Regions from separate parts of the Vibrio fluvialis genome, predicted to be linked through region 2. Evidence: predicted binding sites of a transcription regulator. Region 2 holds the regulator's gene; the other holds the start of a gene.
What was found. Region 2 encodes CRP, which controls carbon source genes, mostly activating them, when cyclic AMP is high. Its sites were predicted from a motif close to TGTGANNNNNNTCACA; they were not measured.

Region 1 (16,488 bases), 700 kb from region 2:
CGTAGCCACCGTAGCCTTCAGTCAATAGCGTTCTTAGTTTGGTTGCCACGATGATCGCCAGAATCACCGGAGAGATAAAGCGCAGACAGATATCGAACCACACACCCACACTGAAGTCAGAAATGGAGTTCACGTATTTACGTGCATCAGAGATCTTCATCAGCCAAGTCATCAGAACCAGTTCAACCAGACAACTTGCCATGATGCCCACGTTGTTGGCGAAGTGGTCAACCAAGTCAAGCAGCAGCAGGCCGCCGTTGGTTGCAAACGCCATTGAGACGATGAAACCTACGCCAATCACGATGTTCGCAGCTTTCTTACGGCTCCAACCCAGTTTGTCGATAACCGCAGAGGTTACCGCTTCCATGATAGAGATGTGCGAGCTCAGGCCGGCAACCACTAGTGCCAGGAAGAATAGTGGGCCAAGGATGTATGGCGCTGGCAACAAGTTGATTGCTGCTGGCAGAGTCACAAACGCCAGACCAACACCTGCAGATACAACTTCAGTCAATGGCTTGCCCTGTTCTTGTGCCATGTAGCCCAGAACCGAGAAGATCATGATACCGGCCAGAATTGAGAAGCCACAGTTGATCAGTACCGTCATGAACGCGTTATTGGTGATGTCTGATTTCTCTGGCAGGTAGCTAGAGTAAGCCAGCATGATCGCGAAACCGATACTCAGGGTAAAGAAGATCTGGCCGTATGCCGCTGCCCAAACTTTCACATCCCAGATTTTGCTGAAATCAGGTTCGAACATGTAGTTCACACCATCCAGAGCACCTGGTAGGAAAATCATACGAGCGATCAGAAGAAGAACCATCACGAACAGGATTGGCATCATGATTTTCGATGCACGCTCAATACCGGACTTCACGCCGCCGACGATAGCAGCATAAGTGATTGCCCAAGCAATGGTCATCGCAATCGCAATTTTCCACTGAATGCCACCCAGATTCGTTGGTGAGTTGTCACCCAGACCCAGATAATCACTAAAGAAGAAAGCATTAGTGTCTGTACCCCAGCTTTGATCGAAAGACATGCCGAAATAAGAGATTGCCCAACCGATAACCGCCACGTAGTAAACGGCGATCACCGCTGCAACACCAACTTGGAACCAACCCAGCCATTCGAACTTGGAATTGATGCGTGCCAGAGTGGCTGGTGCAGAACCGCGGTTTTTCTGACCCATAGAAAATTCTAGGATCATGAACGGGATACCTGCCGTGATCATGGCAAACAGGTAAGGGATGAAAAAGGCGCCGCCGCCGTTCTCGTAGGCCATGTATGGGAAACGCCAGATGTTACCCAAACCGATCGCAGATCCGACTGCTGCCAGAATAAATCCGGCACGGGATCCCCATTGTTCTCGCTTCATAGATTACTCCTTTACAACTCCCTGAGGTATGAAGCTTTTCTGTAGCTTATGCTGCTTATTTCATATTGATAGGTGATAACCAATCAGAATGTGGTCTGATTGTTATAAATTTGCTCTATCATCCATGAATCAGCAAAAAGTTAGTTTTAAATATTATTAGCTGACAGAAAACTCAGAATATTGTTCTTAGTTTTACGATGTGTGTTTGCGAAATCTGAAATAATCAGCTACGCATTGGTTTCGAGACTACAGAGATCTTTCGCACAAGGCAATAGATTGTAAACGTGATTTTGTTCTGCGTTGTTGGCCTCTTTGTTGTTTTTTTGCTCTTTAATTAGTTATATGTTTGTTAAATTATTAAATCAATAAATTAATCGACTGGTCAGAACTCTTAATGCAATTGATATAACTGTATTTAATGAAAGTGCGTATGACTGAAAAATATACACTCCTCAGTGAATCTCTCCAATTTTTGACCTTCCTCGCGCAATGTCATCAGAAGTGAATCGTCATCCCAAGATTGGCAGAAAACTGATTCATCCAGTCAGATTTAAAGTGAATTAGACATTTGCTGGTGGAGTCACCCGAAGTGCAGACAGCACTCGTATCGTTGTCGACAACCGTCCCCAACCAGCGCAGTTGAGTGTTGAGAGCAATGTTGGAGGTGAAGCGATATTCCAGTCCGGTAAAAATGCTGGCTGAAAATCCGTATTTATTCTCTGCCCAGTCGACATCGGCATACGATGCGCCAACCCCTAAGCCCAGATAGCTCGAGAATGCCTCGTCGATCGGGTAGTACAAACTGCTTTGAAATTGCAGGTAGTGCATCGCAGCGCTGTGGTTGATGTTGTCAATGTCGGTCTGCTGCGTGGCATAAAGCAGGCCGAAACGACCCGTTTGATAGGGGATCTCAGCTGCCAGCGCGAAGCTTGCCGAAGGTTTAACGTCATAGGCATTGCCCTGGCTGTCTTCCACTTCGCCGCCGACGGTATAACCAACAAACGGTGTAAGGTAGACGGCGGCTTTCACTGGAGCAACGAGCGACAGAGCAACAAGCACAAAATAGCGATTACGCATGACAAACCTCGAAATTTTTCTGGGCTAGTTGAGTAATTGTGATAGTAACTTCATAATCGTGCACGAAAAACCAGCAATTCTTGAACATGGGTCGCACCACTGTTATTACTTCGATATCACGAAGGAGGTGGTGTATGGAACGCGATTTCAAATTTGCACTTTGCGTCGTTGTGACCGTGTTTGCAGTATTGATTGGCTTTGGACTCATCGCCATTACAAGTTAAGCAATAAGGGTTCTGCTTATGATTAATAGTGGAACTGTTTCTGAATTGGACTCTCGGGTCGATTTAACTCGACTCTCCAAATTTATCGGCGGAAAAAACGCGTTGGTCGCTCAAGGTGGCGGGCAGCGAGGGATTTTTACCGCCGGTGTGTTTGATGCCTTTATGATGTCCAATTTCGATCCATTCGAAGAATTCTTTGGCACGTCAGCGGGCGCGCTGAACATCAGCTCGTTTTTGTGTCGTCAACCTGAGTTGGGTAAGTCTTTTATTGTCGACTTAACCACTGACCCGCAGTTTTTCCACCTGTTTAGTTACATTCGGCGTAAGCAGTATTTAAATCTCGACTGGGCACTGGATAAGATTTGTGATTATCCGTATCGATTGGATTTGGACATGGGCCGTCAGGTGCTTGGTCAGCGAAAAGCGTTTGCAGCGGTGACCTCGACCCGAACATTGAGCGATTTCTATTTTCCGATTCTTGGCCCGGACTGGCGCAACGTGCTGATTGCGACTTGTGCAATCCCACGTTTGTATCCTCATGAAGTGGAACTGGCTCATCAACATTATATTGATGGTGGCGTGTCGGCTTCGATTCCGGTTCAGGAGGCCTGGCGCCGCGAAGCACGCTTCATTGCCGTGATTCGTACTGAGAATCTGGAAGATGAATCGGAATTGCCAATTCGTATAGAACCCCAACATGAGCCCGTGAAGTGGTTTCGGGATTCGTTTAATACCATTCAGAATCAGTGGCAAAACAAACTCGTCCAATGGAAAGATGACTGGAACAGCTTCTTCTATCAGCAGATCGAGAAATCTAAGCTGGCGAAGATGGAGCACAAACATCTTGGTACTTTAAACGGTGGTCGTTGGCTGTTTGGCGCTGATGATATCTATCGTTTAAGCCACCTGATTGGCGATAAGTTTGATTCCGGTCTGGCAGACATGCTGATGGTGCACTACCAGACGTATTCGTTGACGTGTGATTTTCTGCGCACGCCACCGGATGATACGTTTATTGTGCAGATAGCACCCAGTGAACCGCTCAAATCCAGTTCGTTGTTGAGCAGTACAGACGACCTGATGCACGATTATGAACTTGGGCGGGAAGCCGGTTTTCGTTTTGTTAAAACCTATCTTGATGCCAGTGAGCTCAAGTCGGAACGGTTGAAACAACATGCGCTTTCGATGCCGGATCATGGTGAATAAGCCACAACAGCGATAAATAAAAAGGCCCGGTTTACGGGCCTTTTACGGTTTCGCAATCAGAGGACAGGTAAGATACGCATACAGTTCGTGGAACCTTCCACCTCCATAATGTCACCTTGGGTGATGATCACCAGATCGCCAAAGGCGAGGAGTTTCTTCTCTTTCAGCGCTTCCAGCGCCGCTTGTGCGACTTCAAAGCCAGTGCCATTTTTGCTGTCAAAATAGAACGGCATGACCCCGCGATAGAGTGCACAGCGGTTAAGGGTACTTTCATTCCGCGACATCGCGAAAATCGGCAGCACCGAGTTGAGACGTGAAGTCATCAGTGAGGTGCGCCCGGATTCGGTCAGGGTCACCATCGCTTTAACACCTTCCAGATGGTTGGCTGCGTAGATGGTTGACATGGCTACGGTCTCTTCAGCGGTGGTAAAGGAGCGATCAATGCGATAGTTTTGTTGGTTGGATTCAATCATCTTTTCTGCGCCGATGCACACTTCTGCCATTGCTTTGACGGTTTCAACCGGGTATTTACCCGCCGCAGTTTCACCGGACAGCATGACGGCATCGGTGCCATCCAATACTGCGTTGGCAACGTCCATCACTTCGGCTCGCGTCGGCATCGGGTTTGCGATCATTGATTCCATCATCTGTGTTGCGGTAATTACAATGCGGTTCAGCGCTTTGGCGCGGTGAATCAGTTTCTTCTGCACGGCGATCAGTTCCGGGTCACCGATTTCCACCCCCAAATCACCACGAGCGACCATGATTACGTCGGATGCTCGTACGATATCATCGATGTTTTCGTCACAGGAGACCGTTTCCGCACGCTCGACTTTGGCAACCAGTCGGGCTTCGAGGCCGGCATCGCGGGCCAGGCGGCGAGCATAATCCATATCCGCACCGTTGCGCGGGAACGATACGGCGAGATAATCCACTTTGATTTCAGCGGCGAGTTGAATATCACGTTTGTCTTTTTCTGTCAGCGCATCGGCAGACAGACCGCCGCCTTTTTTGTTGATGCCTTTGTTGTTTGATAACGGACCACCAACCAGTACGGTGGTGTGTACTTTACTGCCTTCGACTGCAACCACCAGTAGTTGTACGCGGCCGTCGTCCAGCAGCAGAATGTCTTCACGTTGCACATCTTTTGGCAGATTTTTGTAATCAATACCGACAGCATCCTGATCCCCTTCGCCTGGAGCCAGATTGGCATCCAGTACAAATCGTTCACCTTCGATAAGTTCAATTTTGCCCTCTTTAAAGGTCGAGACACGAATTTTCGGCCCTTGCAGGTCGCCCAGAATCGCGACGTGTTTTCCCAACTTGGCGGCAATCTCGCGCACTTTCTGCGCTCTGGCTTTGTGATCTTCGGCTGAGCCGTGCGAGAAGTTCATACGTACTACGTTGGCTCCCGCGCGGATGATCGCTTCCAGAGTTTCTCCTTTGTCTGTTGAAGGCCCTAAAGTCGTGACAATTTTTGTTCTTCTTAATGCTGAGGTCATTCTGATCTCCTGAAATGATCGGACAGAGGAATTGAGACTCCTTAAGTATATGCAAGATATTTGAAGAGTTTGGGAGCCCTGAAGGATATTTACGCTTTGCAACAAGATAATTAATGTCGAAAAATAACTGACCAGCGGGTATTGAATCCGGGAATAGATGGATCACTATTTGACTGAAAACACAAAGTTCCACGTATATGCGTGATGCCTGTCACGGCTATTCACCAAATTGCTTCACAATTACTTCGCAAAGTAAAAAAATTGGCAGGTTATTGAATTCTGGAGCGCCCCATGTACATGGCTCAACCAGGCCATATTGATCACATCAAACAGGTCAATGCTGGCCGTGTATATAAACTCATAGACCAAAAAGGTCCCATATCCCGCATCGATCTGTCGAAAGAAAGTGAACTTGCGCCAGCAAGTATTACCAAAATCACCCGAGAATTGATTGAAGCTCACCTGATACACGAAACCACCGTCCAAGAAGCCATCAGCCGAGGTCGTCCTGCGGTGGGGCTACAAACTAACAATGAAGGCTGGCAATTTCTCTCCATGCGTCTCGGACGTGGCTACCTGACCATAGCGCTCCATGAGTTAGGTGGCGATGTACTGATAGATACCAAAATCGATATACACGAAATCGATCAGGATGATGTATTAGAGCGGCTGCTGTTTGAAATTGACGAATTTTTCCAGACTTACGCTGCACAGCTTGATCGCGTCACCAGCATTGCCATTACGCTCCCTGGCTTGGTGAATTCCGATCAGGGCATTGTGCTGCAAATGCCACACTACAATGTGGCAAATCTGGCTTTAGGGCCGGAGATTTATAAGGCGACCGGCCTGCCGGTCTTTGTGGCCAACGACACTCGTGCCTGGGCATTGGCGGAAAAACTGTTTGGTCATTCACAAGACGTCGACAACTCAGTACTGATCTCAATTCACCACGGTTTGGGGGCGGGGATCATTCTTGATGGTCGCGTGCTGCAAGGTCGTCACGGTAATATCGGGGAGCTGGGCCACATTCAGATTGATCCGAATGGCAAACGCTGCCATTGCGGTAATATTGGCTGTTTGGAAACGGTTGCCAGTTCGCAGGCCATTCGTGAACAAGTGGCAGAACGCCTTGCTGCCGGTGAAGCCTCGTCGCTGAGCGAAAAAGCGCACGAAGACATTACGATCGAAGACATTTGTGCCGCGGCCGCGGAAGGCGATCCGCTTGCGGTCGACGTGGTAGAAACACTGGGCCGTTATCTCGGCTCGGCCATCGCGATTGTGATTAACCTGTTCAACCCGGAAAAAGTGCTGATTGGTGGCGTCATCAATCAGGCGAAAAATGTGCTGTATCCTGCGATTCAGCGTTGCATCGAAGAGCAGAGCCTGCCGGTTTACCATCAGGATTTACAACTGGTGGAATCGCGTTTCTATAAGCAAGCGACCATGCCCGGTGCCGCACTGATCAAACAGGCGCTGTACGATGGTTTGTTGCTGATGAAAGTGGTTGAAGGGTAAGTTTTTCTTCGTTTTTTCCTCTCTCCGGTTTACATTTGCCGTTCAGGTTACATTTACCATTCGCGAAGATAGCTATACTGTTTAGCTATAGAGCGTTATTCACTTTTGGGATTTTGTATGTCGGGTATTTTAAATACGGTCGATCAGCGTACCAATCTGGTGGGGGAAAACCGCCTCGAATTGTTGCTATTTAGCTTAAATAGTCGCCAAATTTTTGCTATCAACGTATTTAAGGTTCGGGAAGTCATTAAGATGCCGAAAACCACCAAAATGCCGGGTTCGCACCCGAACATTACTGGTGTGGCGTCGTTACGTGGTGATCCTGTGCCGATTATCGATTTGCGCCGCGCGATTGGTTTTCCGCCTTCGCGTTTAGAAAACCCCGAGCAAAATCTGATCATCACCGAATATAACCGTACAGTGCAGGGCTTTCTGGTCGGGCAGGTGCGTAATATCGTCAATACCGCTTGGACCGAGATTCAGCCGCCACCAAAATCGGCCGGACGTTCAAACTACCTGACGGCGATTACCCAAATCAAAGAGCAGGACCAAACTAAAATCGTTGAAATCATCGACGTTGAAAAAGTGCTGGCAGAGATCATCGATTACGATGTGTCGATCTCACAAGAGGTGCTGGATCCTGCGCTGGTGGATGAAATGGTCGGACGTAATATTCTGATCGTGGATGACTCATCAACCGCACGTAACCAGGTGAAAGGCACGCTGTCACAGCTTGGTCTGAATATCATCGAATGTCGCGATGGCTTGGAAGCGTTGAAGCTACTAAAAAGCTGGTGTGATAAAGGCAAAGACATCAACAAAGAGCTGCTGATGATGATCACCGATGCCGAAATGCCGGAAATGGATGGCTATAAACTGACGCATGAAGTGCGCAACGACCCGCGCATGGCGGACCTGTTTATTACCCTCAATACTTCTCTGAGTGGCAGCTTTAATGAAGCCATGGTGCAGAAAGTCGGTTGTAACCGTTTTATTTCCAAGTTCCAGCCGGACCGATTGGTGGAAGCGGTGCAAGATCGCATGCGTGAAATTCTCTAATCGCAGCCAAGTACACTTGCATTCAAAAGCGCTGAATGGTCAGCGCTTTTTTTGTCGGTGAAGCTAACGCACCGCGCAACGTTAATGAAAATCCCGCGACTGAGTTTGTAACTGGTGGAGTTTTGGCGTCAGATCGATAAGTCGGCCGGCGATGACGTGAATTACGCTGCCTTCGCGTTCCAAAATCCCTTTCACCATCAGCATCTTGGCGCTGATATAGGCGCTTTTTTGCGCCCGCGCAGTGGCTTGCCATACCACCACATTGATGTTGCCTGTATCATCTTCCAGAGTAAAAAAGGTCACGCCCGCCGCCGTGCCAGGGGACTGGCGTCCGGTGACGATTCCTGCCACGGTGACCAGCGACTTGTGCGGTAACTGAATCAAATCTCGCATGCGGGTAAAACGCCCCAGTTCGCCTGCGGTATCGAGCAAGGTCACCGGGTGCTGGGTGAGAGACAAACCGAGCGAGGCGTAGTCTTCGACCAAGGTATCCATGTCACTGGGCTGTTGATACAGCGCAGGCGCAGCTTCTTCTAGTTGCTCAAACAGAGGCAAATCGGAGAGCGAATCCATCATTGTCCAGCGGGTCGCATAGCGATTATGCGCAAAGCTGTGCAGCGCGTTGGCTGACGCGAGCGACTCCATGTCCTTTTGGGTGAGCCCGCAACGTTTCAACTGCGCCGGGTGGTGAAATCCTTGCGCCGGACGAGCGTTCAGCAGCAATTGCGCACCTTGTTCGCTGAAGCCTTTTACCTGTCGCAGGCCAAGGCGCATTGCCCATTGCTGATCATGCTCGACCACTTGATGATCCCACTGCGAGGCGTTCACGCACACCGGTAGCACCGCGATGCCGTGACGCTGAGCATCCTGAACCAGTTGCGAGGCGCTGTAAAACCCCATGGGTAGGCTATTGAGCAGCGCGGTATAAAACGCTTCCGGATAGTAGTATTTCAGCCATGCAGAGCAGTACGCCAGTACCGCAAACGAGGCTGAATGACTTTCCGGAAAACCGTATTCGCCAAAACCGCAGATTTGATCATAAATCCGCTCGGCAAACGCCAGCTCATAACCCCGCGCCAGCATGCCGTTGATCAGCTTGGTGCGAAATTTCGCCAGCTCGCCAGTTTTCTTCCATGACGCCATGGCGCGGCGTAATTGGTCGGCTTCACCGCCCGAAAATCCGGCAGCGACCATGGCAATTTTGATCACTTGCTCTTGGAAAATCGGTACGCCCATGGTGCGTTGGAGTACCGCTTCCACCTCTTTTGACGGGTAGGTGACGTCTTCAATGCCATCGCGCCGCTTGAGAAATGGGTGCACCATGTCGCCCTGAATCGGGCCGGGACGCACAATCGCAATCTGAATCACCAAATCGTAGTAGCAGCGCGGTTTCAGGCGTGGCAGCATGCTCATCTGAGCGCGCGATTCAATCTGAAACACGCCAATGGTGTCGGCGCGCTGAATCATGCCATACACGTTGGCATCATCCTGCAGGCGAGTGATATCGGCAATGCTGAGTTTGCGCTGATACTGCTGCTCAATGCAGGTAAAGCACTTGCGAATCGCGGTTAACATGCCAAGTGCCAATACATCGACTTTAAACAGCCCGAGACTCTCCAAATCGTCCTTATCCCACTGAATAATGGTGCGTTCCGGCATAGCGGCATTTTCAACCGGCACCAGTTCGTACAGCGGGCCGGAGGAAATAACGAAACCGCCGACGTGCTGTGATAAATGACGTGGAAAGCCGATCAGTTCGTTGACCAGCTCAATAAACTGCTGTCCTTTGAGCGACTGCGGTTCCAAGCCCAGTTCAGTGAGCTGCGCTTGCCAGCCCAAACCGCGATCGCGGCGGTTAACGTTCTTGATGAAAAAATCGAGTTGCGCCTCATGGATGCCGAGCGCCTTACCCACATCGCGCACGGCGCTTTTAAAGCGATAGCTGATCACCGTCGCCGCCAAGGCTGCTCGCTCACGGCCATACTTGCGATACAGATACTGAATCACCTCTTCGCGCCGTTCGTGTTCAAAATCGACATCAATATCCGGCGGCTCTTGGCGCTCTTTACTGATGAAGCGCTCAAACAGCACGCTGATCTGGCGTGGATCCACCGAAGTGATTTCCAGGCAGTAACACACCACGGAATTGGCCGCCGAACCGCGCCCCTGATAAAGAATGCCGCTGTGTTTGGCGAACATCACAATGTCGTGAATGGTGAGAAAGTAGTAGGGCAGATCGAGCTCTTCAATCAGCGTCAGCTCTTTTTCAATTGTGGCGTTGATGTCGGCGGGCACGCCGTGCGGAAAGCGCAGCGCTTTGCCTTGCTCGACGAGCTGACGCAGATAGGCCATCGGCGTGTGACCATCGGGCACCAACTCACTGGGGTAGCGGTAGTGAAGCGAGCCCAACTGGAATTCGCAGCGTTCAGCAATGCGCACACTTTCTTGCAGCCATTCGGGCGGAAACAGTTTACTCAGCTTGGCCTGGCTGCGCAGCGCACGCTCGGTATTGCTCACCAAATGGGCCTGAATGTGTTCTACCGGCTGGCCGCGTTGAATAGCGGTCAGAATGTGTTGCAGGGGCAGGCGGGTTGCGTTGTGCATCAACACGCCGCCGCAGGCGGTAATTGGCATCTCTAATTCTCGTGCCAGCGTGCGGCAGTGGCTGAGGTAAGCGTTGTCTTGCGGCCCGAGGTGGCGTTGCACGCCCAGCCATAATCGATGGGGGTGATGCTGACGCAGCCATTGCCCCCAGTACTTGTCGCGCTCGGTGTGGCTCGGCAGCCAAATCACCAGGCAGTGGCGCGCCGACATCACATCCCATTCCGACAGTTTGTATTGGCCTTTCTCACTACGCCGCCGAGCATTGGTGATGATGCGGCACAGTTCAGCATACGCGTCCTGATTCGGGCACAGCAATACAAAGCGGCACTCGTCATTGAGCTGAAACAGGCTGCCGACAATCTGTTTGATGCCCAGTTGTTGCTGCTTTATGGCAGTGTGGGCGCGGACCACGCCAGCGAGCGAGCACTCATCGGTAATCGCAATGGCGTGATAGCGCAGAAAATCAGCCTGAATGACCAATTCTTCGGGATGAGATGCGCCGGTCAGAAACGAGAAATTACTCTGACAGAACAGTTCTGCATAAACCATGATTGCCTCAGCTGAATTGGCCGTGAATAAACCATTGCTGCTCGGGAGTGCGAAACACCCACAGCCAGCGCCCTTGCTCGGTGCGAGCGATAAAATAATCACGAATCATGTTGTGGCCGTCCCACCAACCGGTCGCGATGCGCTCCGGGCCATGAATCAACGAGACCGCTTCGCACAGCGGCTGCGGCTGCGGTAACAGCAGGCTGGGGCGCAATTCGGCGCGGCGCAGTGGCTCGGTTGTTGTCGTGGCTGGATGCACATTTGGATGGACATAGCGACTGCGCTTTTCCGGCCTTGGGTCATCACCCAGTTGCAGCTTGTGCACATGCGATGGGCCGAGTTTGGCTTGCAGAAGCGTGATCAGTTCCAACGCGCTTTGTTGGCCTTTGATGCCCGAGAAAAAATCTTCGGCAGTCTGCTCGGCAAGCCCCGCCCGCACCACGCTTAGCGTCAGGCTGACGACTGGATGTTCCAGCAGCAGCGATTCCATGCTCAAGCGGCACAACTGCGCCCATTTTTCCGCCTGATAATCGCCACGCGCGGAAGTGAATGTCACACTGTGTTGAATTTTGTCACGCTGCGTCAGCGTGAGTTTCAGATCGAACGCAACCTGATTGCGCAGTGTCAGAAACAGCTCCAACCGCGTGAGCAGGCGGCGCAGCGGTTTTTCCAACCACTGCACGTTGTCGATTTCATACAGCAGTTCCAGATGGCTGTGAAACGCTTCCGGTGGATGATAAAAACTGACCGGATGTTTGAATTGTCCCAGCAGCCGGCCAACATAGTTGACCAAATCGATGTCAAAGCGGCGCGCGATCTCCTGCATGGGCAGCGCGAGCAGGCTATCGATGTCTCGAATGCCGACGCGCGCCAGTTTATCGGTATGTTTACCTTCCAGTTCGGTGGCGGTCAGCGGAAAGCGGCCGACCTTTTGGCGCAAGATAGCCGTATCCGCTTCAATCAGGTTGGCACCGCTTTTGGCGAGCAACATGGCGCTCAACGGTGAGAAACCACACCCGTAGTGGTAACGCACGCCACGTTGATCCAGATGATGGCTGAGCGTGCGCCAATAAGCGGTTAGGCCACCATAGAGCGACAGCATATTGGTTGCGCGTAGCAAAAGCCCTTGCGGCGGATACAGGGCAATGTCGGAGGTGACCAAATAGAGCCACTGCGCAATTTCTTCCACCGCTCGTTGCTCAATCTCGGCATCGTAAGGGTGTACTTGCAGCTCCGCGCACAACGCGGCCGCGCTGCCAAGCCCCATGTCCAGTGTGATGCCTTGGTTGAAAGCCAGTTCGTTGGCTTGCACCACTTGATGCACGCGCCCATCGACAATCACCACCGGAACCGCAGGCTCCGTTTCTGCCGTCGGCGCAAACACAGTATCGAGTTGCAGCGCAGGAAAATGCAGGTAGATCCACAGCGTCATCATCAGCCTTGCTTGCGCAGCGGAAACGGCACCACCACCGATGCGGGTCGGGGCAATGTGAGCGCTTGCCAGCGCTCTGCCATCGAGACAGAAAAAGCGCCCAATGGCCAGCCGCCACGACGTTTGGGAACACTCACTTCCACGCCTTGAGGATGGGCGCTCAGGACGAGTGTCATGGTCACGGGCAAAGAAAACAGGTTGTCTTGGCGCGAGCGGAACAGGAACTGCAAACAGTCACCGGTTTCACACGCCACTTGCAGACGGCGCGCGTGATGCACTTCCAGTTTGTCCTGCCACAACAGCACTTGGCTGCAAGCGCCGCTGCGAGCACATTGCTCGGCTGACCACAACGCTTCCTTGGCGGTTGGCGGGGTCAGAATCAACACGTTATCGAGATGGATTCCGGCGTGTTGCAGGCTTTCGGCGTGCACTTGTCCCGGCGGGTTGATCAGTACGGTCAGGCGTTCATGATGTTGTTGTAGATAAGGAAACAACAGACGTAGTTCACCGATGCCGCATGCCGACTGAATATCAATCACGCCGTGTGCCGGAAAGCCGCCAGCCAGCTGGTGGTCGAGTTCGGCAAAGCCTGTAGCATGGGAGGGCGGCTCGCACGGCGTATCGGAGCCTTGCCATAACCAGTGTTTATTTTTGAGGTGTTCGATCAGTTCATACATAACAATTTACCTGTATATTTGTACAGTATATTTCGTTATATTGAACATTCAAGAGAAAAGTCGCGGTGCAGAAAGTAAAAAGCCCTGCTGATTGAGCAAGGCTTTGAATTCAGAACGAGTTTTTCGTTTATTTTTTGGGTTGTGCGTCGATGCACTGACCGTTGACCGCTTTCCCTTCCGGCGCCATCAGATAGACGTAGAGTGGTATGATATCCAGCGGCGTTTTCAGCAATTCAGCATCTTCTGCCGGGAACGCTTTGGCGCGCATGCCCGTGCGGGTGCCGCCAGGATTAATGGCGTTGACGCGAATGGTGCTGTCGCTCAGCTCGTCTGCCAGCACTTGCATCATGCCTTCGGTAGCAAACTTTGAGATCGAGTAAGTGCCCCAGAATGCACGACCGACATGCCCCACCGTTGAGCTGGTGAACACAATGCGCGCATCGTCAGATTTGTGCAGTAGTGGCAGCAGTGCTTGTGTCATCAAGAACTGAGATTTCACATTCACCTGCATCACATCATCAAACGTATCTTCGCCGATTTGATCGAATGGGCTCAATACACCAAGAATCCCTGCGTTGTGTAACACACCATCCAGACGACCAAACTGGCCCTCAATAGTATCAACCATATCAACGTAGTTCTGTTTGGTGGCGCCTTTCATGTCCAGCGGAACGATTGCCGGCTGCGGGTAACCCGCGGCTTCGATTTCGTCGTAGGTTTGCTCCAGTTTTTTCACTGTGCGGCCAAGCAGAATTACGGTAGCACCGTGCGCGGCGTAAGAGATGGCTGCCTGTTTACCAATGCCATCACCAGCACCGGTCACCAGAATAACTTTATCTTTCAGGGCATCTTTAGAAACTGAATAATCCACGTTACGTTTCCTTATTCTTATGATTTGCTTTAAGTCTTCGTGACAAGGTGGTTACAATACACCAATTCGCATTGAAGAGGATGAACACATTGGAATTTTTGTTGGACTATGGCCTGTTTTTGGCCAAGATTGCGACTGTCGTCGTCGCTCTCGTGGTGTTATTAGTCATTGTGAAGTCCGTGGGCGGAAGACACAGCGCCGCCAAAGGCGAGCTGGAAGTCACCAACCTGACTGAGCAACACAAGCAGACAGTGGAACAGCTTGAATCTCATCTCCATGATGACGCTTTTCTGAAAGCCCGCGACAAAGCGGAGAAGAAAAGCGAAAAGGAAAAGAACAAATCTCGCGAAAAAGAAGTCAAAAAAGCAGCGAAAAGCGGTGAACTAGATACGAAGCGCGATCCGCATCTGTTCGTGCTGGATTTCCACGGCAGCATCGATGCCAAAGAAGTCACCTCGCTGCGTGAAGAAGTCACGGCCATTTTGGCGGTTGCACAACAGGGCGATGAAGTGCTGCTGCGCCTGGAAACGGGCGGCGGCATGGTGCACGGCTATGGCCTGGCATCTTCTCAGTTGGATCGCCTGAAAGCAGCTGGTCTGCCGCTGACGATTGCGGTCGACAAAGTGGCGGCCAGTGGTGGTTACATGATGGCATGTATCGCCGATAAAATCGTGTCGGCGCCGTTTGCGATTGTCGGTTCGATTGGTGTGGTCGCGCAACTGCCTAACTTCAACAAATTGCTGAAGAAACACGACATTGAATTTGAACAGCTGACCGCGGGTGAATACAAACGCACGCTGACGATGTTCGGTGAAAATACCGATAAAGCACGCGAAAAGTTCAAAGAAGAGCTGGAAGAAACGCACGTACTATTCAAAGACTTTATTCGTGAACACCGTCCGGATCTGGATTTGGAAAAAGTGGCGACTGGCGAGCACTGGTTCGGTACCCAAGCCAAAGCACTGGGGCTGGTGGATGAGATCAAAACCTCAGACGACCTGATTGTCGACGCGTGTAAGAACAAAACCGTACTGGCGCTCCACTACGTGCAGAAGAAAAAACTGACCGCCAAGCTGGCGGGTGTGGCCGGTGAAGCTGCCGACAGCGTGTTGCTGAAGCTTATCAGCCGCGGCCAGCGTCCGATTGTATAATCCATATTGAACCACCCAAGCGCCCCAATACGGGCGCTTTCGTTTGATGACCTCGTTCATTTGATGACATAGTTAAAAAGGTACTGTGATGAACCCGATTCTCGCACTGTTGAAAGAGAACAATATTAGTGACCAACAAATTGGTGAGCTGTTTCAGGCGCTGACGCAAAACCCGCTGGCCGCGATGATGACCATCAGCCAACTGGGTTTGCCGCAGGAAAAACTGCAACTACTGATGGGCCAAGTGATGCAAAATCCGGCGCTGATTAAAGAAGCGGTGGAAGAGCTGGGCTTGGATTTCTCGAAAGTTGAAGAAGCGAAGGCGAAGTTGCAGCAGTAAGTTTATTGCTGGTTCGTAAGCAATGGAAAGGGTCGCCGGTGTCATACTGACGGCCCTTTTTGTTTTTCGTTGGCGCAGGTCGGAACGGCTTTAGTTATTCCAGGTACCGTAAATATTTATCCACGAATTTCTCACTAAATGAGGAATAAATGGAGCGCTGTGTTCCATTTGGTTTTAGGAGCTGGAGGCGTTTGAAAATGTTTAATGGGTCATAGCTATGTAATCATTTAAGCATAGCAAGCCAATAAGCCTCTCTCTGTTCGTTGCCCTGAAGATATCCAGATGCCTTAGCTCTGCCTAATTAAATTTAATAATTGGGAACTCAGTTCATGTGGTCAGATAATCAGCTTGTCAACGACGTTCTGTGATGAAAACGAATTGAACGAATGACCTTACGACTGACCGTGGGTTTGAGTACATACTCCGGTTACATCTTTTCCCAATCAAACAACTTTACAATAGAGAGTGGTACGAATGCTAAGTACAGTTAAAATGAACAAGAACCTGTTTACCCTTACGTTATCCATCCTAGTTCTTAGTATGACTGGATGTTCAGCCTTAAAAGAAAAAGCCGCTAACGCGAGCCAAGAGCGTGCTGCGAAGTTCTCGGATGAGGAGCTATGTAAAAACTACAAGGAAGACACCAATATTTACTACGTTGAAGCGAACAAAACAGAAGTGCAGAAACGAGGCCTGAGCTGCAATTAAACACAGAACTGTTGATGTGTGATATAGCAATGTCGATCACATTCATCATAATCCACCTGTAGGGAGTATATAGGCAGAGCTCACAACTCCCTCCGGGCCTAACGACAAAATAATACAGTCTAATCAAGCATCCTAAGATGCGTTGATCCCGATTAGATCTGACTCATCTATTTAAAAAGAAAAGAGTGGTTTACTCGG
Region 2 (16,488 bases):
CGTGCTGTTTGATGATTTCTATGAGCAGACTGGCCACAAGCTGAGCCACCTTTACGCCAATGTTAAAGAGACGCTGGCGCAGCTGCACCGCGCGGGTTTCACTCTGGCGCTGGTGACCAATAAACCGTCGAAGTTTGTGCCGCACGTGCTGGCTCAGCATGGTATTGATGGCTACTTCAGTGACGTGATTGGCGGCGATACCTTCCCGAACAAGAAGCCGGATCCGATGGCACTGAACTGGCTGCTGGACAAACACCAGCTGAGCGCCAGCGAAATGCTGATGGTCGGTGATTCCAAGAACGACATTCTGGCGGCGAAAAATGCCGGCTGTGCGTCGTTCGGTCTGACTTACGGTTACAACCACGGCGAACCCATCGCTGCGTCTGAGCCGGATGTGGTGGCGGATAACATCGCGCAATTGCTCGATGTTGTGCTCGTTTCTGCGTAAAAGACCGCAATCTTCGCTGGCAAAATACTCGTTAATGAGTACACTGCTGGTTTGATGTTTTTCAAATAAAAGCGCGCTCAGAGTGGTCTGGGCGCGCCTTTTTCACAGATTTGTTCTGTCTTATCTCATATTAAGTAACAAGGAAATCATACTCATGAGCAAACCCATCGTATTGAGTGGTGTTCAACCGTCAGGTGAACTAAGTATCGGTAACTACTTGGGTGCTCTACGTCAATGGCAACAGATGCAAGACGACTATGATTGTCACTACTGTGTAGTGGATTTGCATGCGATCACGGTTCGTCAGGATCCGAAAGCGCTGCATGAAGCAACACTGGATGCATTGGCAATCTGTCTGGCCGTTGGTGTTGATCCGAAAAAGAGCACGCTATTTGTTCAGTCACATGTACCAGAGCATGCTCAATTGGGTTGGGTTCTTAACTGTTACACACAAATGGGCGAACTGAGCCGCATGACTCAGTTTAAGGACAAGTCTGCGCGTTACGCGAACGATGTAAACGCCGGTCTGTTTGACTACCCGGTTCTGATGGCTGCGGATATTCTGTTGTACGGCGCGCACCAAGTGCCTGTAGGCAGCGACCAGAAGCAGCACTTGGAGTTGGCGCGCGATATCGCCACCCGTTTCAACAACATCTACAGTCCTGAAACGCCAATCTTTGAAGTGCCGGAGCCGTACATTCCGACCGTGAATGCACGCGTGATGAGCCTGCAAGATGCGACCAAGAAAATGTCGAAGTCGGATGACAACCGCAAGAACGTGATCACGTTGCTGGAAGATCCGAAGTCGATCATTAAAAAGATCAACAAAGCCCAGACAGACACAGATACGCCGCCACGCATCGCACACGATGTAGAAGCGAAGGCAGGCATCTCGAACCTGATGGGGCTGTACGCAGCGGCTACCGGTAAAACGTTTGCCGAAATTGAAGCGCAATACGCGGGCGTGGAAATGTACGGTCCGTTTAAGAAAGACGTCGGTGAAGCGCTGGTGGCGATGTTAGAACCGGTTCAAGCTGAATACCACCGCGTGCGTGCAGATCGCGCGTACCTCGACAGTGTGATGCGTGATGGCGCAGAGAAAGCCTCAGCGCGTGCACTGCAAACCCTGAAGAAAGTGTTTGATGCCGTTGGTTTTGTGGCTCGCCCGTAAACTTTCTCTGAATATAAAAAGCCCCGGCATTGTCCGGGGCTTTTTTATGCCTTGAGGAAATCTCTTTGTAATCAATGTTTAATCTAACCTTCATTTAAGTTTTTACGTTAACTGTTGAAACTTTGCGTTCGGTTCAAACATTGATCATAAGAATGCGAGATATGTCTCGATATGCATAGTGAATGGTTTGTATTTGCAGTCAAAAGCACAACACTGGTTTATGTTTTTAACCGTGTTGCAGTGATGAATGTGACACATCGCACTTAACTTCATACCTAGATTACATCGTAGGGATGACGAGGCTAATCATGCATACCCAACCCACTTTTTCAGTTTCTTTTTCGGCACTGGCGCTGGCCATTGCTGCGGGACTCAGTGCGCCAGCGCGCGCGGAGATTGTGCTGTCGCAATACGTTGAGGGCAGCAGTTACAACAAAGCGATCGAGATCGCCAACACGGGCGACGCGTCGGTCAGTCTGGATGGCTACTCGCTGGCAATGTCGACCAACGGCAGTGGCAGCTGGGATAAAATCCTGCCGCTGAGCGGCCGAGTGATCGCCGCACACGATGTGTTGGTGCTGTCTAACTCCGGCGCCAACAGTGACATTCAGGCGGTCACCGATATCAGCAACAACAGCGTGATCAATTTTAATGGCAACGACCCGGTGGCGCTGCTTAACAGTGATGGTTCCGTGCATGATGTCATTGGCGACATGGGCGGCGCCGATTTCGGGAAAGACCGCACTCTGGTGCGCCAAGCTGATGCGCTGACGCCATCGGCGGTGTATCAGCCACAGCAGTGGATGGTGTGGGATGCCAATGTCATCGACGGTTTGGGTTCGCTTGATACAGAGCTGCCTGAGGCGTTCACCTGTAATCAGGATGGCAACGAGCCAACCTTTACCTCTATTCAGGATATTCAGGGCGAGGGCGATACGTCACCGTTTATCAACGGTTATCCGTACATCACCGACGACGAATACACGGTGAAAGGGGTGGTCAGTGCGGTGACGGGTGGCCTGACCAAAGGGTTCTATCTGCAAGCGTTGGACGATGATAACAATCCGTTGACTTCAGAAGGGCTGTTTGTGTTTACCGGTCAGTCGTCGAGCGATCTTCAGCCGGGGGATGTCGTGTGTACCCGCGGTAAAGTGCAGGAGTACTACAATCTGACCCAACTGAAAGTAGAGAACAATCAGTGGGAAAAATTGTCCGAACAAGCCGCACCGACCGCACACGAGGTCACCATTTTGGGCAGCGACGAGCACTTTGCCCAAACCATGGAACGCTACGAAGGCATGTTGGTGACGCTGCCTAAAGCGCTGGATATGCGTGTCACCCGCACCTTTGGTTACGATTACGATGCGCGCCGCAACAATATGGTGCTCGCCCAAGGGCGTGTGAACATGCAGCCGAACCAGTTGTTCCCGGCAGGTTCCGAACAGGCTCAGCAACAGAGCCTCGACAACGCTCAGCGCCGACTGTTTGTCGAATCGGATGCCAAAGCGGGTGATGGTCAGATCCCTTACTACCCGCAATTTGGCCGCAGCGATATCGATCAGGATGGCTCAACGGAAGACTACATTCGTGTGGATGATACGCTGTTCGATGTGGAAGGCGTGGTGACCTACAGCTACGGCGAATACCGTCTGGTGGTGACCAACACCATCAGCCAGGACAATCTGGTCCACAACGATCCGCGTACCGCAAAACCTAAGATGTACGAAGGGGATTTGCGCATCGCGTCGTTTAACGTCCTCAACTACTTCAATTCTCCTTATGGTGGTGACGCGAATCAGCACGGTGATAACCGCGGTGCCAGCAACTTTACTGAGTTCTCGATGCAGCAGGCGAAGATCGTCAATGCGATTTTGCGTCTGGATGCGGACATCGTCGGCTTGATGGAAATTGAGAACAACGGTTTTGGTGATGGTGCGGCGATTCGCCAACTGGTCGATCAACTCAATGAACGTATCGATGACAAGAAAAAACGCTACCAGTTTGTAGCTGTGGATTCGAATCAGGATGGTCAGACCGATGAGAAAGATTCGGTTGGCAGCGACGCGATCACCACGGGCGTAATTTATCGCGACAAAGTGGTCAAACTGCTGCAAAGCCGAGTGATCCCAATGCCGAGTCAGCAAGCACCTGAAGTGCTGAATGAGGAAGGCAAAGTGATTGAAGATGGTAAGAACTACCAGCGTGATACGCTGGCGCCGACCTTTAAAGTCAAAGGCGGGAACGAGACCATCACCGTTGCCGTCAACCACCTTAAATCCAAAGGTTCAGCTTGCTGGGAAGATGCGGCGCCGGTCAGTGAAGGCGGGCAGGGCGGCGCGGATGCCGATCTGCAGGGTTCGTGTGAGAACTTCCGTGTTGCCGGAGCGGTGGCACTGGGTGAAGCGTTGGCGAAAATCGACGGTCACAAAGTGATTCTTGGCGACATGAACTCGTACGGCAAGGAAGATCCGATGCTGGTTCTGACTGACTACACGCCAGAGAAATACGGCAAAGTCATTAAGGCAGCGCGCAATACCGTGATTGGTGAACAACCCCAGTTTGGCGATGACGGCGCGGTGATCACGCAAGGTTTCGGTTACCTGAGTGCGATGGAACTGGCGCACAAAGACAACAGCTGGAGCTACTCGTACAACGACGAAGTGGGCGCGCTCGATCATCTGTTGGTCAGCGACAGTCTGAAGCTGCGTGTCGTCGATGCCATTGACTGGCACATCAACGGCGGCGAATCGACGCTGTTTGACTACAACGATGAATACAAAGGCGATCTGCCGAAATATGAGGACCATTTCCGCGCTTCTGACCATGATCCAGCCGTGGTTGAGCTCAATATCTACGGCGGCTCATTCAGCGTGGTAGGGTTGGGGTTGCTACTGGGTTTAGGTTGGTGGCGTCGTAAATCGGCTTAAGTCGAGTGATAAACTGAGGGGGAGCATCATGCTCCCCTTTTTGTGTCTGCTGCCGGGGCAGGTAAGCACTAACGGCTATTTGGTGCGCTCAATGCCGGCTGCTTTCATTATGTATTTCTCATAAATCGGCTCGCTGGTGCCTTTCTTCACTTTGTAGAGAAAGTATTTCTCAAACGCAATTTTGGCCAAATGTACCCATTGCCCCATCCCCGTCCAGTTCGTGTTGCGCGGAGGATTTTGTGGCAATGCGACAAAAGCTGCCCCTTTATCGCCCATATCTGCCAGACACACCGCATTGAGTGTCGGCTTGGTGTGCATCGCTTCACCGCGCTCCAAGCTGAGAATATTCTCCACAATGGCCGTGGTCATCGATTCAATCATAAAACCCGTTTTGGGAGCACCCACCAGCACGGGAGTTTGCTCCAGAGGCGGAATAGCCACACACACGCCAGCGGCAAAAATATTGTCGTACACCGGGCTGCGCTGGTATTCATCAGTCATGACAAAACCTTTCGGGTTACACAGGTCCGGTACGGCCGCAATCGCCGCTGAGCCTTTAAACGGAGGCAGGAACATCGCCATGCTGAAGGGCAGTGCATGTTCGAAATCGACTTCGGCTTTGCGATTGAGCTCTTCAATGTGTGCCACGTCTGCTTCAAATTGAGTGACGCGAGCATTGCAAATCCATTTGATACCGCGTTCACGGAATTCATGTTCCATCAGCGCTTTGGAGTCCCCCACGCCACCCAGGCCCATGTGGCCGATATAGGGCTCGCTGGTGACAAACGTCATAGGCACTTTATCGCGGACTTTGAGTTTACGCAGATGGCTTTCGAGCGACAGAATGTACTCGTAGGCGGGGCCAAAACAGCTTGCACCCTGCATGGCGCCAACGATGACCGGTCCCGGATTGTCGACCAGTTGCTGCAGAGCTTGGTAAGCTTTCACCGCGTGATCAACCGTGCAGATCGATTGGGTGTAGCCGTTCTCCGGCCCTGAGCCCGGTACCGCTTCAAATGCCAGTTTCGGACCGCTGCAAATGACAAGGTAGTCGTAACAATACTGTTGACCATCGCCAGTACTCAGTGAGTGCGCTTGGGCGTCGATGGCGGTTACCCCTGACGTGTTGAAGGGAATGCCGAATTTGTCCACGTAGGGGCTCAGTTCGAGAATCACCTGCTCTTTGGTCCGTTCTCCCAATGCAACCCAGGGATTGGACGGAATAAAGTGAAATTCAGAGCCTTCGTTGATCAACATGACTTCATGGTCAGCAGGCAGTTTTTGTCGTAGTTCGTAGCAGGCAGACATGCCGCCTAACCCGGCGCCGATAACGATGGTCCTCTTCATCTCGTTCTTCCTTACTATTAATTAGTAATAACTAAATTAATAGTAGCTAATGAAAATGGCCGTGCCATTATTCTTAAGTCGAAGATGAGAGAAACGTGATGAAATCTGCTTTATTGATTGAATCTGGCGCGCTGATTTGTAGAATGCGAGGGGTTCTTGTCTCACGCTGGCGACGTTATGCTTCTGATTATCGATAATTACGACTCATTCACTTACAACCTCTACCAGTACTTTTGCGAGTTGGGTGCGACGGTGAAAGTGGTGCGTAACGATGAAGTCACGCTGGAGCAAATTGAAGCGCTGGCGCCAAGCCATCTGGTGATTTCACCGGGGCCATGTACGCCGAATGAAGCCGGCGTTTCACTGGCGGCGATTGAGCATTTTGCCGGCCGGCTGCCGATTCTGGGGGTGTGCCTCGGCCATCAGGCGATTGCGCAGGTGTTCGGTGGTGAAGTGGTGCGTGCCCGTCAGGTGATGCACGGAAAGACTTCTCCGGTGCGTCATACCGGGCGCAGCGTGTTCGCCGGACTCAATAATCCGCTCACCGTCACGCGCTACCATTCGCTGGTGGTGAAAAACGGCACCTTACCGGACTGTTTTGAGCTGACGGCTTGGACGGAGCTGCCGGATGGCACTCCGGACGAGATCATGGGCTACCAGCATAAAACTCTGCCTATTGATGCAGTGCAGTTCCATCCGGAATCGATCAAAACCGAGCAAGGCCATGAACTGCTGGCCAATTTCCTGCGCCGATAATCCCTCATCCCAGTAAAACCGTACGCTGCCGCCGAATCGTGGTCGTGGACGCCTGCGCGATTTTTCCTGATCACGATCACTATTCTTAACATTTTCGTCATCTAAATTTCTTTTTTTCTACATTGAAAATTTATTCGCCGCAGATCCTGCCGATCCCTTGCTACGCCTGATCTGACCGTGGTGTGGCACGGCTTTTTTTACCCATAATGAAAAAGTACTTCATAAAAGCGTTTACTTGGTGCATAAATAATCACTAGTGGTGAAGATTGTGAGCTGAATCGGCTGGCTGAAAGAATAAATCACTATTGAATTGGTTAATAATTTGTAAATACAATGCTGCATCGGCTTATATGCAAAACAAAATCTCAACGTCGGGATTTTGTGAAAGGACTGCCTTTCTGCCAGGCATGCGGTATCGAGAAGGAATGTGCAATGACAGTGGAAATTAAAGTAGAACGCGGTTTGTTTGATGAGGTAATGGTGCCTTGTTACAACCCGATGGAATTCATCCCGGTTAAGGGACAGGGCTCACGTGTGTGGGATCAGCAGGGCAACGAGTACATCGATTTTGCCGGCGGTATCGCGGTGAGCTGTTTAGGTCATTGTCATCCAGCAATGGTGAACGCGTTGACAGAGCAGGGCAACAAGCTTTGGCATCTGAGCAACGTGATGACAAACGAACCAGCACTGCGTCTGGCGAAGAAGCTGACTGAAATCAGCTTTGCGGAAAAAGTGTTCTTTGCTAACTCGGGCGCCGAAGCAAACGAAGCGGCACTGAAACTGGCACGTCGTTACGCTGCGGACGTTTATGGCCCTGAAAAGTCTGAAATCATTGCATTTAAACAAGGTTTCCACGGCCGTACATTCTTCACCGTGACTGTGGGTGGCCAAGCGGCTTACTCGGACGGTTTTGGTCCAAAACCAGGTGATGTGACGCATCTGCCATACAACGATGTGGAAGCGCTGCAGGCGCACATCTCTGACCGCACTTGTGCTGTCATGATGGAACCTCTGCAAGGCGAAGGCGGTATTGTGTCGCCAACACCAGAATTTGTTCAGGCTGTGCGTGAGCTGTGTGACAAACACAATGCGCTGCTGATCTTCGATGAAGTGCAAACGGGTAACGGTCGTACCGGCCACTTCTACGCTTACCAAGGTATCGGTGTGACACCGGACATTCTGAGTACTGCCAAATCACTGGGCGGCGGTTTCCCAATCGGCGCGATGCTGACCACATCGAAACTGGCAGAGCACATGAAAGTGGGCGTGCACGGTTCGACCTACGGCGGTAACCCGCTGGCATGTGCGGTTGCAGAAGCCGTCGTGGATGTGGTGAGCAAGCCAGAAACGTTGGCTGGCGTCAAAGAGCGTGAAGCGCTGTTCCGTGAAGGTCTGCAAAAGATCAACGCGAAGTACAACCTGTTCAAAGAAGTTCGCGGTCAGGGCCTGCTGTTAGGTGCGGCGCTGAACGACGAGTGGCAAGGCCGTGCGCGTGACGTGTTGGTCGCATCAGGTAAACAAGGTCTGATGCTGTTGGTGGCCGGTGCGAACGTTGTTCGTATGACCCCATCATTGATTATTACTAAAGAAGAAATCGAAGAAGGCTTAGCACGACTAGACAAAGCAATTGCTACCCTAGTTTAAGCGAGCCCGTACGCCATACCAAACCCATGGGATGGGGGCGGTATGGCGACGTTATCAGGTCGAGGCATTCAGACCTGTTTGCATCTGGAGGGAGTATTGATGCTAGTTGTTCGCCCTATTGCAATTTCAGACTACGAGGCGCTGCACACCTGCGCAGTGGAATCGGGTCATGGATTCACCTCATTGCCGGTTAACGAAGAACTGTTAACCAATCGCATTAAACATTCCGAATACAGCTTTACCAAACCCGACGTGAACCAGCCGGGCGATGAAGGCTACCTGATGGTTGGCTTTGATTCCGAAACGGGTGAAGTCGCGGGGACCACAGGTGTTGAAGCTTCCGTGGGCTGGGATATTCCGTTTTACTCTTACCACATCAGCACCATCGTGCACGCGTCGCCAAAACTGGGCGTCAACAATGTGGTTAAGCTGCTGACGTTTGGTAACAACTACACCGGTTGTTCGGAAATCTGCACGCTGTTTCTGCGCGCTCCGTTCCGTGAAGGTCTGAACGGGCGTCTGATGTCGAAATGTCGTTTCCTGATGATGGCGGAACATCCGCATCGTTTCTCTAAAACCATCTTCGCTGAAATGCGCGGTGTCTCTGATGAACAGGGTAACTCACCGTTCTGGAAATGGTTGCAGGAACACTTTTTCTCAATCGACTTCACCATGGCGGATTACCTGACAGGTATTGGCAAGAAAGGCTTCATTGCCGATCTGATGCCGAAACTGCCGATTTACATCAACCTGCTGAGCAAAGAAGCGCAGGCAGTGATTGGTCAGGTGCATGAGAAAACCCGTCCGGCGTTGGCGCTGCTGGAAAAAGAAGGCTTCACCTGCCGCAACTATGTGGACATTTTTGATGCGGGCCCGTCAGTAGAATGTGACCTGCGCAATATCGAGTCGGTACGTGATTCCGTACGTGCCAAAGTGGAAATCGCCGAGCACTCCAGCTCGCAGGATTTCCTGATGTGTAATACCTCTTTTGAACATTTCCGCGCGACGGCGGCGAAAGCAGCCTATAACCGTGAGCGTGGAACCGTGATTATTGCGCCTAAAGTGGCTGAAGCGCTGCAAGTCGACAATGGCGACTTCCTGCGCATCCTTGCTCAATAGTCAGAGCACAGTAACGAATTGAAGGATAAGACAATGACTCAGTGGATTGCCGGTCAATGGGTGGCTGGTCAGGGTGAACACTTCACCTCTTTGAGCCCATACAACAACGAAATCGTCTGGCAGGGCGACAGTGCCACGCCAGCTCAGGTTGAAGATGCCGTAAAAGCCGCGCGCTCTGCGTTTGTTGAGTGGAAGAAACTGCCATTCGCGGAACGCGAAAAAGTAGTGCTGGCGTTTGCTGAAAAGGTCAAAGCCAACGCTGAAGCGATCGCTGAAGTGATTGCTAAAGAAACTGGTAAACCGATTTGGGAAACCCGCACGGAAGCCGCTGCGATGGCTGGCAAGATTGCGATCTCGATTCGTGCTTACCACGACCGTACCGGTGAAACCGTGCGTGAAGCGGCGGGCAACCAAATCGTGTTGCGTCATCGTCCGCTGGGCGTGATGGCGGTCTTTGGGCCGTACAACTTCCCGGGCCATCTGCCAAACGGCCACATCGTGCCAGCGCTGCTGGCGGGTAACACCGTGGTATTCAAACCGTCTGAACAAACACCTTGGACGGGTGAAGTCGCGATGAAACTGTGGGAAGAAGCGGGTCTGCCTAAGGGTGTTCTGAACCTGGTACAAGGCGGTAAAGAGACCGGGATTGCGCTGGCGCAGTCGAAAGGTATCGATGGTCTGCTGTTTACCGGCAGTGCTAACACGGGTCATCTGCTGCACCGTCAGTTTGCGGGTCAGCCAGGTAAAATGCTGGCGCTGGAAATGGGCGGCAACAACCCGATGGTGATCTCTGATCACTACGGCGACCTGGATTCCACCGTTTATACCATCATTCAATCGGCCTTCATCAGTGCCGGTCAGCGTTGTACCTGTGCTCGTCGTTTGTACGTACCACACGGTGATAAGGGCGATGCGCTGATCACGCGTCTGGTTGAAGCGACTCAGAAACTGCGCATCGACCAGCCATTTGCTGAACCCGCACCGTTTATGGGGCCACAAATCTCCAAAGCGGCCGCGGACTTTATTCTCAAAGCGCAGGCAAACCTGCAATCTTTAGGCGGCGAAATTCTGGTTGAAGCGCGCGGTCTGGAAGCGGCGTTTGTGACTCCGGGTATCATCGATGTGACCCCGATTGCCGAGCTGCCGGACGAAGAGTACTTCGGCCCGCTGCTGCAAGTGGTGCGTTACGAAACGTTGGCTCAGGCGGTTGAACTGGCCAATGACACCCAGTTTGGCCTGTCGGCTGGCCTGGTCACCACCGATGACAGCGAATGGGAATACTTTGTTGACCACATTCGCGCCGGCATTGTGAACCGCAACCGTCAGCTGACGGGCGCGAGTGGCGATGCGCCATTCGGTGGTCCGGGTGCGTCGGGTAACCTACGTCCAAGTGCGTTCTACGCGGCGGACTACTGTGCCTACCCGATGGCGTCGATGGAAGGTTCGGCAACCGAACTGCCAGCCACGTTGAGTCCGGGTATCGAACTGTAATTTACGATTTAGCTAACGTCACAGGCTGAAGGCTACCCGGTCCTTCTCGGGCTTCGGACCGGGTAGCCACTTTTTACTATTACAACAATAAATATTCATATTAGCCCCAAGTAGTGAGTGGTCACTTGGGCAACAGAATCCAATAACCCAGGTTGCTTGCAGAGCAGCGCAGACAAGGAGGCGTTATGACGCCAGCAGTTCTCTTTGAATCCCTATGGAATGACTATATTCGACGTCTTTGCCCGTCGGCCGACAAAGTACACCAGTTGCTTCAGGAAGACGAAGCGCTGATCAACGATCACATCGCCCTGCGTACGTTTAACGTGGCACCGCTGGGGATTGATACGTTGGCGAAACCGTTTCTGGCGCTGGGCTACAAGCCGTGCGGTGATTACGTGTTTGAAAGCAAAAAACTGGTAGCGAAACATTTCGAGCATCCGGATCCGCTGCAACCCAAAGTGTTCATCAGTGAATTGAAAGTGGAAGAGTGTTCACCAGAGCTACAAGCGATTGTTGCTAAGCTGGTGGCGCAAGTTGATGCCACGAAGCTGGAAGGCGATGCTTTCCTCTACGGTGGCCGTCTGTGGGATCTGAGCTATGCCGATTATCTGCAACTGGCGAAAGAGAGCGAATACGCCTCTTGGCTGGCAGCACACGGTTATGGTGCCAACCATTTTACGGTGAGCGTTAACCAGCTGAATGCGTTGGATGAAGTGAAACAGGTGAACGATCATCTGCGCAGCGCAGGCTTTACCATCAACGAATCTGGTGGCGAAGTGAAGGGCTCACCAGAGGTGCTGCTGGAGCAGTCATCAACGATGGCAGACAAAGTGCCGGTGACCTTCATTGAAGGCACAGAAATCATTCCGGGCGGCTTTTATGAGTTTGCCAAGCGCTACCCAATGGGCAACGGTGAACTTTACACAGGCTTTGTGGCCGCTTCTGCAGACAAGATTTTCGAAAGTACCGACAGCAAGTAATTTCGCGAGTGGCTTTGGGTTGTCTGTAGTCCAGTGGCGGACAACCTTCCTCTCTCCTGGCCACAAGCAAATAAAAAAGCCACCGCAAGGTGGCTTTTCCTATTCTGTCTCGGTGACGATTAACGAGTACCGTATACCACGATAGTCTTACCGTGTGCAGAAATCAGGTTCTGCTCTTCCAGCATCTTCAGGATGCGGCCAACGGTTTCACGAGAACAGCCAACGATTTGACCGATTTCCTGACGAGTGATCTTGATTTGCATACCGTCTGGGTGGGTCATGGCGTCTGGTTGTTTCGCCAGGTTCAGTAGGGTCTGCGCGATGCGACCAGTTACGTCTAGGAACGCCAGGTCACCCACTTTTTGGCTAGTCACTTGCAGACGGCGAGCCATCTGGCCAGACAGGCGCATTAGGATGTCCGGGTTAACCTGAATCAGCTGACGGAATTTCTTGAATGAAATTTCCGCGACTTCACAAGGAGATTTTGCACGAACCCAGGCAGTACGCTCCTGACCTTCTTCAAACAAGCCAAGCTCACCGATGAAGTCACCTTGGTTCAGGTAAGACAGAATCATCTCCTTACCTTCTTCATCTTTGATCAGTACCGCAACAGAACCTTTAACGATGTAGTACAAAGTCTCTGCTTTTTCGCCCGCGTGAATTAGCGTGCTTTTTGAAGGGTACTTATGAATGTGACAATGTGAAAGAAACCACTCTAGTGTCGGGTCGGTTTGAGGTTTACCTAGAACCATAATATCTCACTTCCTCTGCAGGGTACGCTTGCTGCTATCCATATTTTAGCGAAGCCTTATTTGGATTCACTAGAATAAGAGGACTTTCTTATTGCTGCAAGTTATCTTGTGTTTCGGTATGGAATAGTATCCTTTTTCCAAAACGATTTCTTGATTTTAATCGTGTAGGACAGGGGATAATCTACGCAAAACTGTGCACATGATCACGGTATGAAAAGTAATCGACACAGTAGGGCGTTGACTAGCCAATTTTCCCTGATTCTATCAATTGTTGCAGGAGCGGCCTGACGATCAGCTCCATCGCAAATCCCATTTTCCCGCCCGGCACCACGATGGTGTTGTGACGCGACATGAACGAACCATCAATCATCGCCAGCAGGTAAGGGTAGTCGACGTTTTTAATCCCACGCAGGCGAATGACGACAAAACTTTCATCCAGACTGGGGATGCCTTTCGCGTTGAGCGGGTTGGAGGTATCGACGGTCGGCACACGCTGAAAGTTAATGTGGGTGCGCGAGAACTGCGGCGTAATGTAGTTGAGGTAATCGTCCATCGAACGCACGATGGAGTCCATCACCGCTTCCCGGGAATGGCCGCGATCGCGCGTGTCACGTACGTATTTTTGAATCCATTCCAAGTTCACAATCGGCACCATGCCAATCAGAAAATCGACGTGCTGCGCGACGTTCACTTCGCCATCCACCACGCCGCCGTGCAGTCCTTCGTAGAACAGTACATCGGAGTTTTCCGGCAGTTGTTGCCATGGGGTAAAGGTGCCCGGCATCTGATTGTAGGGCACGGCTTCGTCAAACGAGTGCAGATAGCGTCTGACCTGGCCGGTGCCGGATTTCCCAAACTGGCGGAAAAAGTCTTCCAGTGCGGTAAAGTCGTTGGCTTGCGGACCAAAATAGCTGATGTGGCGGCCTTGCTCGCGCGCCTTGCGAATCTCGACGTCCATTTCCGGACGGGTAAAGCGGTGGAAGCTGTCGCCTTCCACCCAAGCGGGCTTGATGTCCATCATATTGAACATCTTACGGAACGCTTCTGAGGTCGTGGTTGTGCCGGCGCCCGACGAACCGGTGACGGCAATAATTGGGTGTTTCGCTGACATGACAAACCTTGTCTCTGAGTCCTTAAAACGGGGCTGTATCAGTACAGCCCAAGCCGAATCACTATAGCACGTAAAACTTTGCTGTTGTCACCCGTTAACGATGATTGACTTTTATATCAACGGTTTCATGCAATTCTGAATAGACGATCACGGCTTCTCCGGATTGCAACAGAGCCTTAACCTGATCGACTTTATCTTGCAGAGAAATCTCGACTTCACCGTAATCGGTGCCTTCGCGCAGCACGAATTCACGAATCAGATTGTCGAGCGTATCGGGCGCAATTTGCTGCCACGGAACGATCATAAATACCTCTTGCTTTTATGTTCGTGGTTGAATGCTGCCAAGTATAACGCCTCAGCGGTCCAGCGTCAGGTCGCAGCAACTTGGCAACGCACTAAGTTTTATCGCGCAGACTGGCGTAGTAAGCCGGCAGGGATTGTTCGAGCCAGAATTGCGGCTTAAGCAGCGACCCGCTGAGAAAGCCGACATGGCCGCCCTGATCAAACAGACGGTAATCGATGTTTTCCGGCAGGACAAATTTCGGGATCACCGCATCGGTCATGAACGGGTCGTCTTTGGCATGGATGATTTGCGTGGGCACGCGAATGTCTTTCAGCTTGTTGATCCCCGAGCAGCGCTGGTAGTAATCCTGCGCGTCCTTGAAACCGTGCAGCGGCGCGGTGATTAGGTCATCAAACTCTTGCAAACGGGTCACGCGTTTGATGCTGTGATAGGACAAGCCCAGTTCGCCCTTGAGCAGGTGATGCTTTTGCAGCGCATTGTGTTTGAGCGACGACAACAGGTAAGTGCGGTAGAGCTTGGAAAAGCCGCGTTCGATGCGCTCGGAACAGGCAGCGAGATCGAGCGGCGCCGAGACCACGGTCGCTGCGCTGACGATTGGATCGGCATTGAACTCGGCCAGATAGTTGACCAGCATATTGCCGCCGAGCGAAATGCCGACCGCAATCATGGTCTGCTCAGGAAATTGTTCGCGCAGGGTTTCCAGCACAAAGCGCGCATCCTGCACTTCTCCGGAGTGGTAAGCACGAGCCAGATGATTCGGTTTGCCGCTGCAGCCGCGAAAATGCATCATCACGGACAGCCAGCCGTCGCGGGCAAACGCGTGCATCAGGCCATTAGCATAAGGGCTGTAGAAGCAGCCTTCTAAACCGTGAAACAGCACAAACAGCGGTTTGTTTTGCGCGTTAGCGTGGTGTGGGTCTTCGCTCCAAGCGAGATCGAGAAAGTCGCCGTCCGGAGTGTCCAGCGTCTGCCACACCGGTTCAAACAGTGCTTTCTTTCGAATAAAACGCGGAAACAGCGTTTGCAGATGCGGGTTTTTCAGGCCGGTTGCGGCAACAAACTGGGTCATAATTCAAACCAATACAAAGTGATTTAATGAGTATATACCCAAGTTACCCCAGATTGGCGTATTCGGCGAGTCGTGGTGGTTTTTTATGAAGCGCTGCCCAAAACAGGCGGGATCAGAAGGATGGTGGTACTGGCTTCATAAACACGGTGCCCAGATGCTCTGCGCCGAGTTGGCGGCAGTAACGCAGTGTCAGGGCTTCACCGTGGCTGTTTTCCAGCGTCAGCCGATTGATGCAGTCGACCAAATCCGATTGCTGCTGTTTTTCGAGTTGCAGTTCAAATTGCAGCGCTTCTCGGTAGAGCGTATCCGGCAGATGCGCTTTCATCTTGCGGCGCATGTCGCGATAGCTGTGGATCAGTGTTTCGGAGCGGCTGAGACAGTCAACCACCTGTTGCCAGTCGTGTTCCTGCGGCGTCACCTGCTGCTCGTCGAGGTACTTGAGCAGCAGCAGCAGATTGACGTTGCCGTTGAAGTTGTTCTGCAGGCTTAAGCACGCCTCTTTCACCTCGCGCACGCTGTAATACTGCAAACTGAATTGCCATAATCTTTCCAGCGTTAGAGGGATTCTGACGTGCTCTTGGCTCATTGACTGTTGAACTCCTGTTCCATCTCTTCCAAGACTTCCTGCTCTGCCATCCAGTCCATTTCGATTTCTTCGAGTTCGGACTTGGCACTGGCCTGAGTAGCGAGTACTTGAGTAAGTTTAGCTTTATTTTCCGCATCATACAGTGAGGAATCGGACAATTGTTCCTCAGCCTCGGCGACGATGGCATTCAACTTATCCATTTTCGTTTCCAGCTGTGTCAGCTTTTTGCGAATTGGTGCGGTTTGTTTGCGAAAATCGGCTTCACGGCGTTTCTGCTCTTTCTTCGCCGCGGCGCTGTTGGTGTTGTCTTTCGCCGGAGCTTGCGCCTGTGTCTCTTTACGTTCGGCTTTTTGTTGATCGGTCAGCCACTTGTAGTAGTCCGTCAAGTCACCATCAAACGGCGCAACCTGGTGGTCATGCACTAAGTACAGATCATCGGTCGTGGCGCGCAGCAGGTAGCGGTCGTGGCTGACGATCACCATTGCGCCTTCAAAGCTTTGCAGTGCAAACGTCAGCGCCTGTCGCATGTCGAGATCCAGGTGGTTGGTCGGTTCGTCGAGCAATAGCAGGTTGGGTTTTTGCCACACGATCAGCGCTAATACTAAACGCGCTTTTTCACCGCCGGAAAACGGGCCAACTTTATCCAGTGCTTTGTCGCCGTGGAAACCGAAGCTGCCTAGATAATTACGCAGTTCCAGCTCGTTCTTGTCGGGGGCAATCTGCATCATGTGTTGTAGCGGCGTTTCTTCCGGATGCAGTGTTTCCAGTTGATGCTGGGCAAAG

Region 1: a site for CRP is predicted at 5,585-5,600, ahead of mlc (sugar metabolism global transcriptional regulator Mlc). Genes of this name have one in related genera too.

Annotation. Positions count from the first base shown of each region.
Region 1 covers NZ_UHIP01000001.1:861,812-878,299, forward strand. The annotation lists gene DYA43_RS04145 (sodium-dependent transporter) at 1-1,375, opposite strand, end outside; gene DYA43_RS04150 (putative outer membrane beta-barrel protein) at 1,871-2,452, opposite strand; gene cydH (cytochrome bd-I oxidase subunit CydH) at 2,587-2,676, shown strand; gene DYA43_RS04160 (patatin-like phospholipase family protein) at 2,695-3,882, shown strand; gene pyk (pyruvate kinase) at 3,939-5,384, opposite strand; gene mlc (sugar metabolism global transcriptional regulator Mlc) at 5,676-6,899, shown strand; gene DYA43_RS04175 (chemotaxis protein CheV) at 7,017-7,958, shown strand; gene DYA43_RS04180 (error-prone DNA polymerase) at 8,040-11,111, opposite strand; gene DYA43_RS04185 (Y-family DNA polymerase) at 11,119-12,543, opposite strand; gene imuA (translesion DNA synthesis-associated protein ImuA) at 12,546-13,220, opposite strand; gene DYA43_RS04195 (YciK family oxidoreductase) at 13,348-14,091, opposite strand; gene sohB (protease SohB) at 14,181-15,242, shown strand; gene DYA43_RS04205 (DUF2999 family protein) at 15,331-15,582, shown strand; gene DYA43_RS04210 (hypothetical protein) at 16,057-16,290, shown strand.
Region 2 covers NZ_UHIP01000001.1:159,808-176,295, forward strand. The annotation lists gene DYA43_RS00735 (phosphoglycolate phosphatase) at 1-448, shown strand, start outside; gene trpS (tryptophan--tRNA ligase) at 603-1,619, shown strand; gene DYA43_RS00745 (ExeM/NucH family extracellular endonuclease) at 1,928-4,546, shown strand; gene DYA43_RS00750 (NAD(P)/FAD-dependent oxidoreductase) at 4,622-5,893, opposite strand; gene DYA43_RS00755 (aminodeoxychorismate/anthranilate synthase component II) at 6,071-6,649, shown strand; gene DYA43_RS00760 (aspartate aminotransferase family protein) at 7,082-8,293, shown strand; gene astA (arginine N-succinyltransferase) at 8,393-9,412, shown strand; gene astD (succinylglutamate-semialdehyde dehydrogenase) at 9,446-10,903, shown strand; gene DYA43_RS00775 (DUF1338 domain-containing protein) at 11,089-11,883, shown strand; gene crp (cAMP-activated global transcriptional regulator CRP) at 12,003-12,635, opposite strand; gene DYA43_RS00785 (phosphoribulokinase) at 12,877-13,746, opposite strand; gene DYA43_RS00790 (YheU family protein) at 13,841-14,050, opposite strand; gene DYA43_RS00795 (hydrolase) at 14,142-15,119, opposite strand; gene DYA43_RS00800 (TIGR02444 family protein) at 15,232-15,705, opposite strand; gene DYA43_RS00805 (ABC transporter ATP-binding protein) at 15,702-16,488, opposite strand, start outside.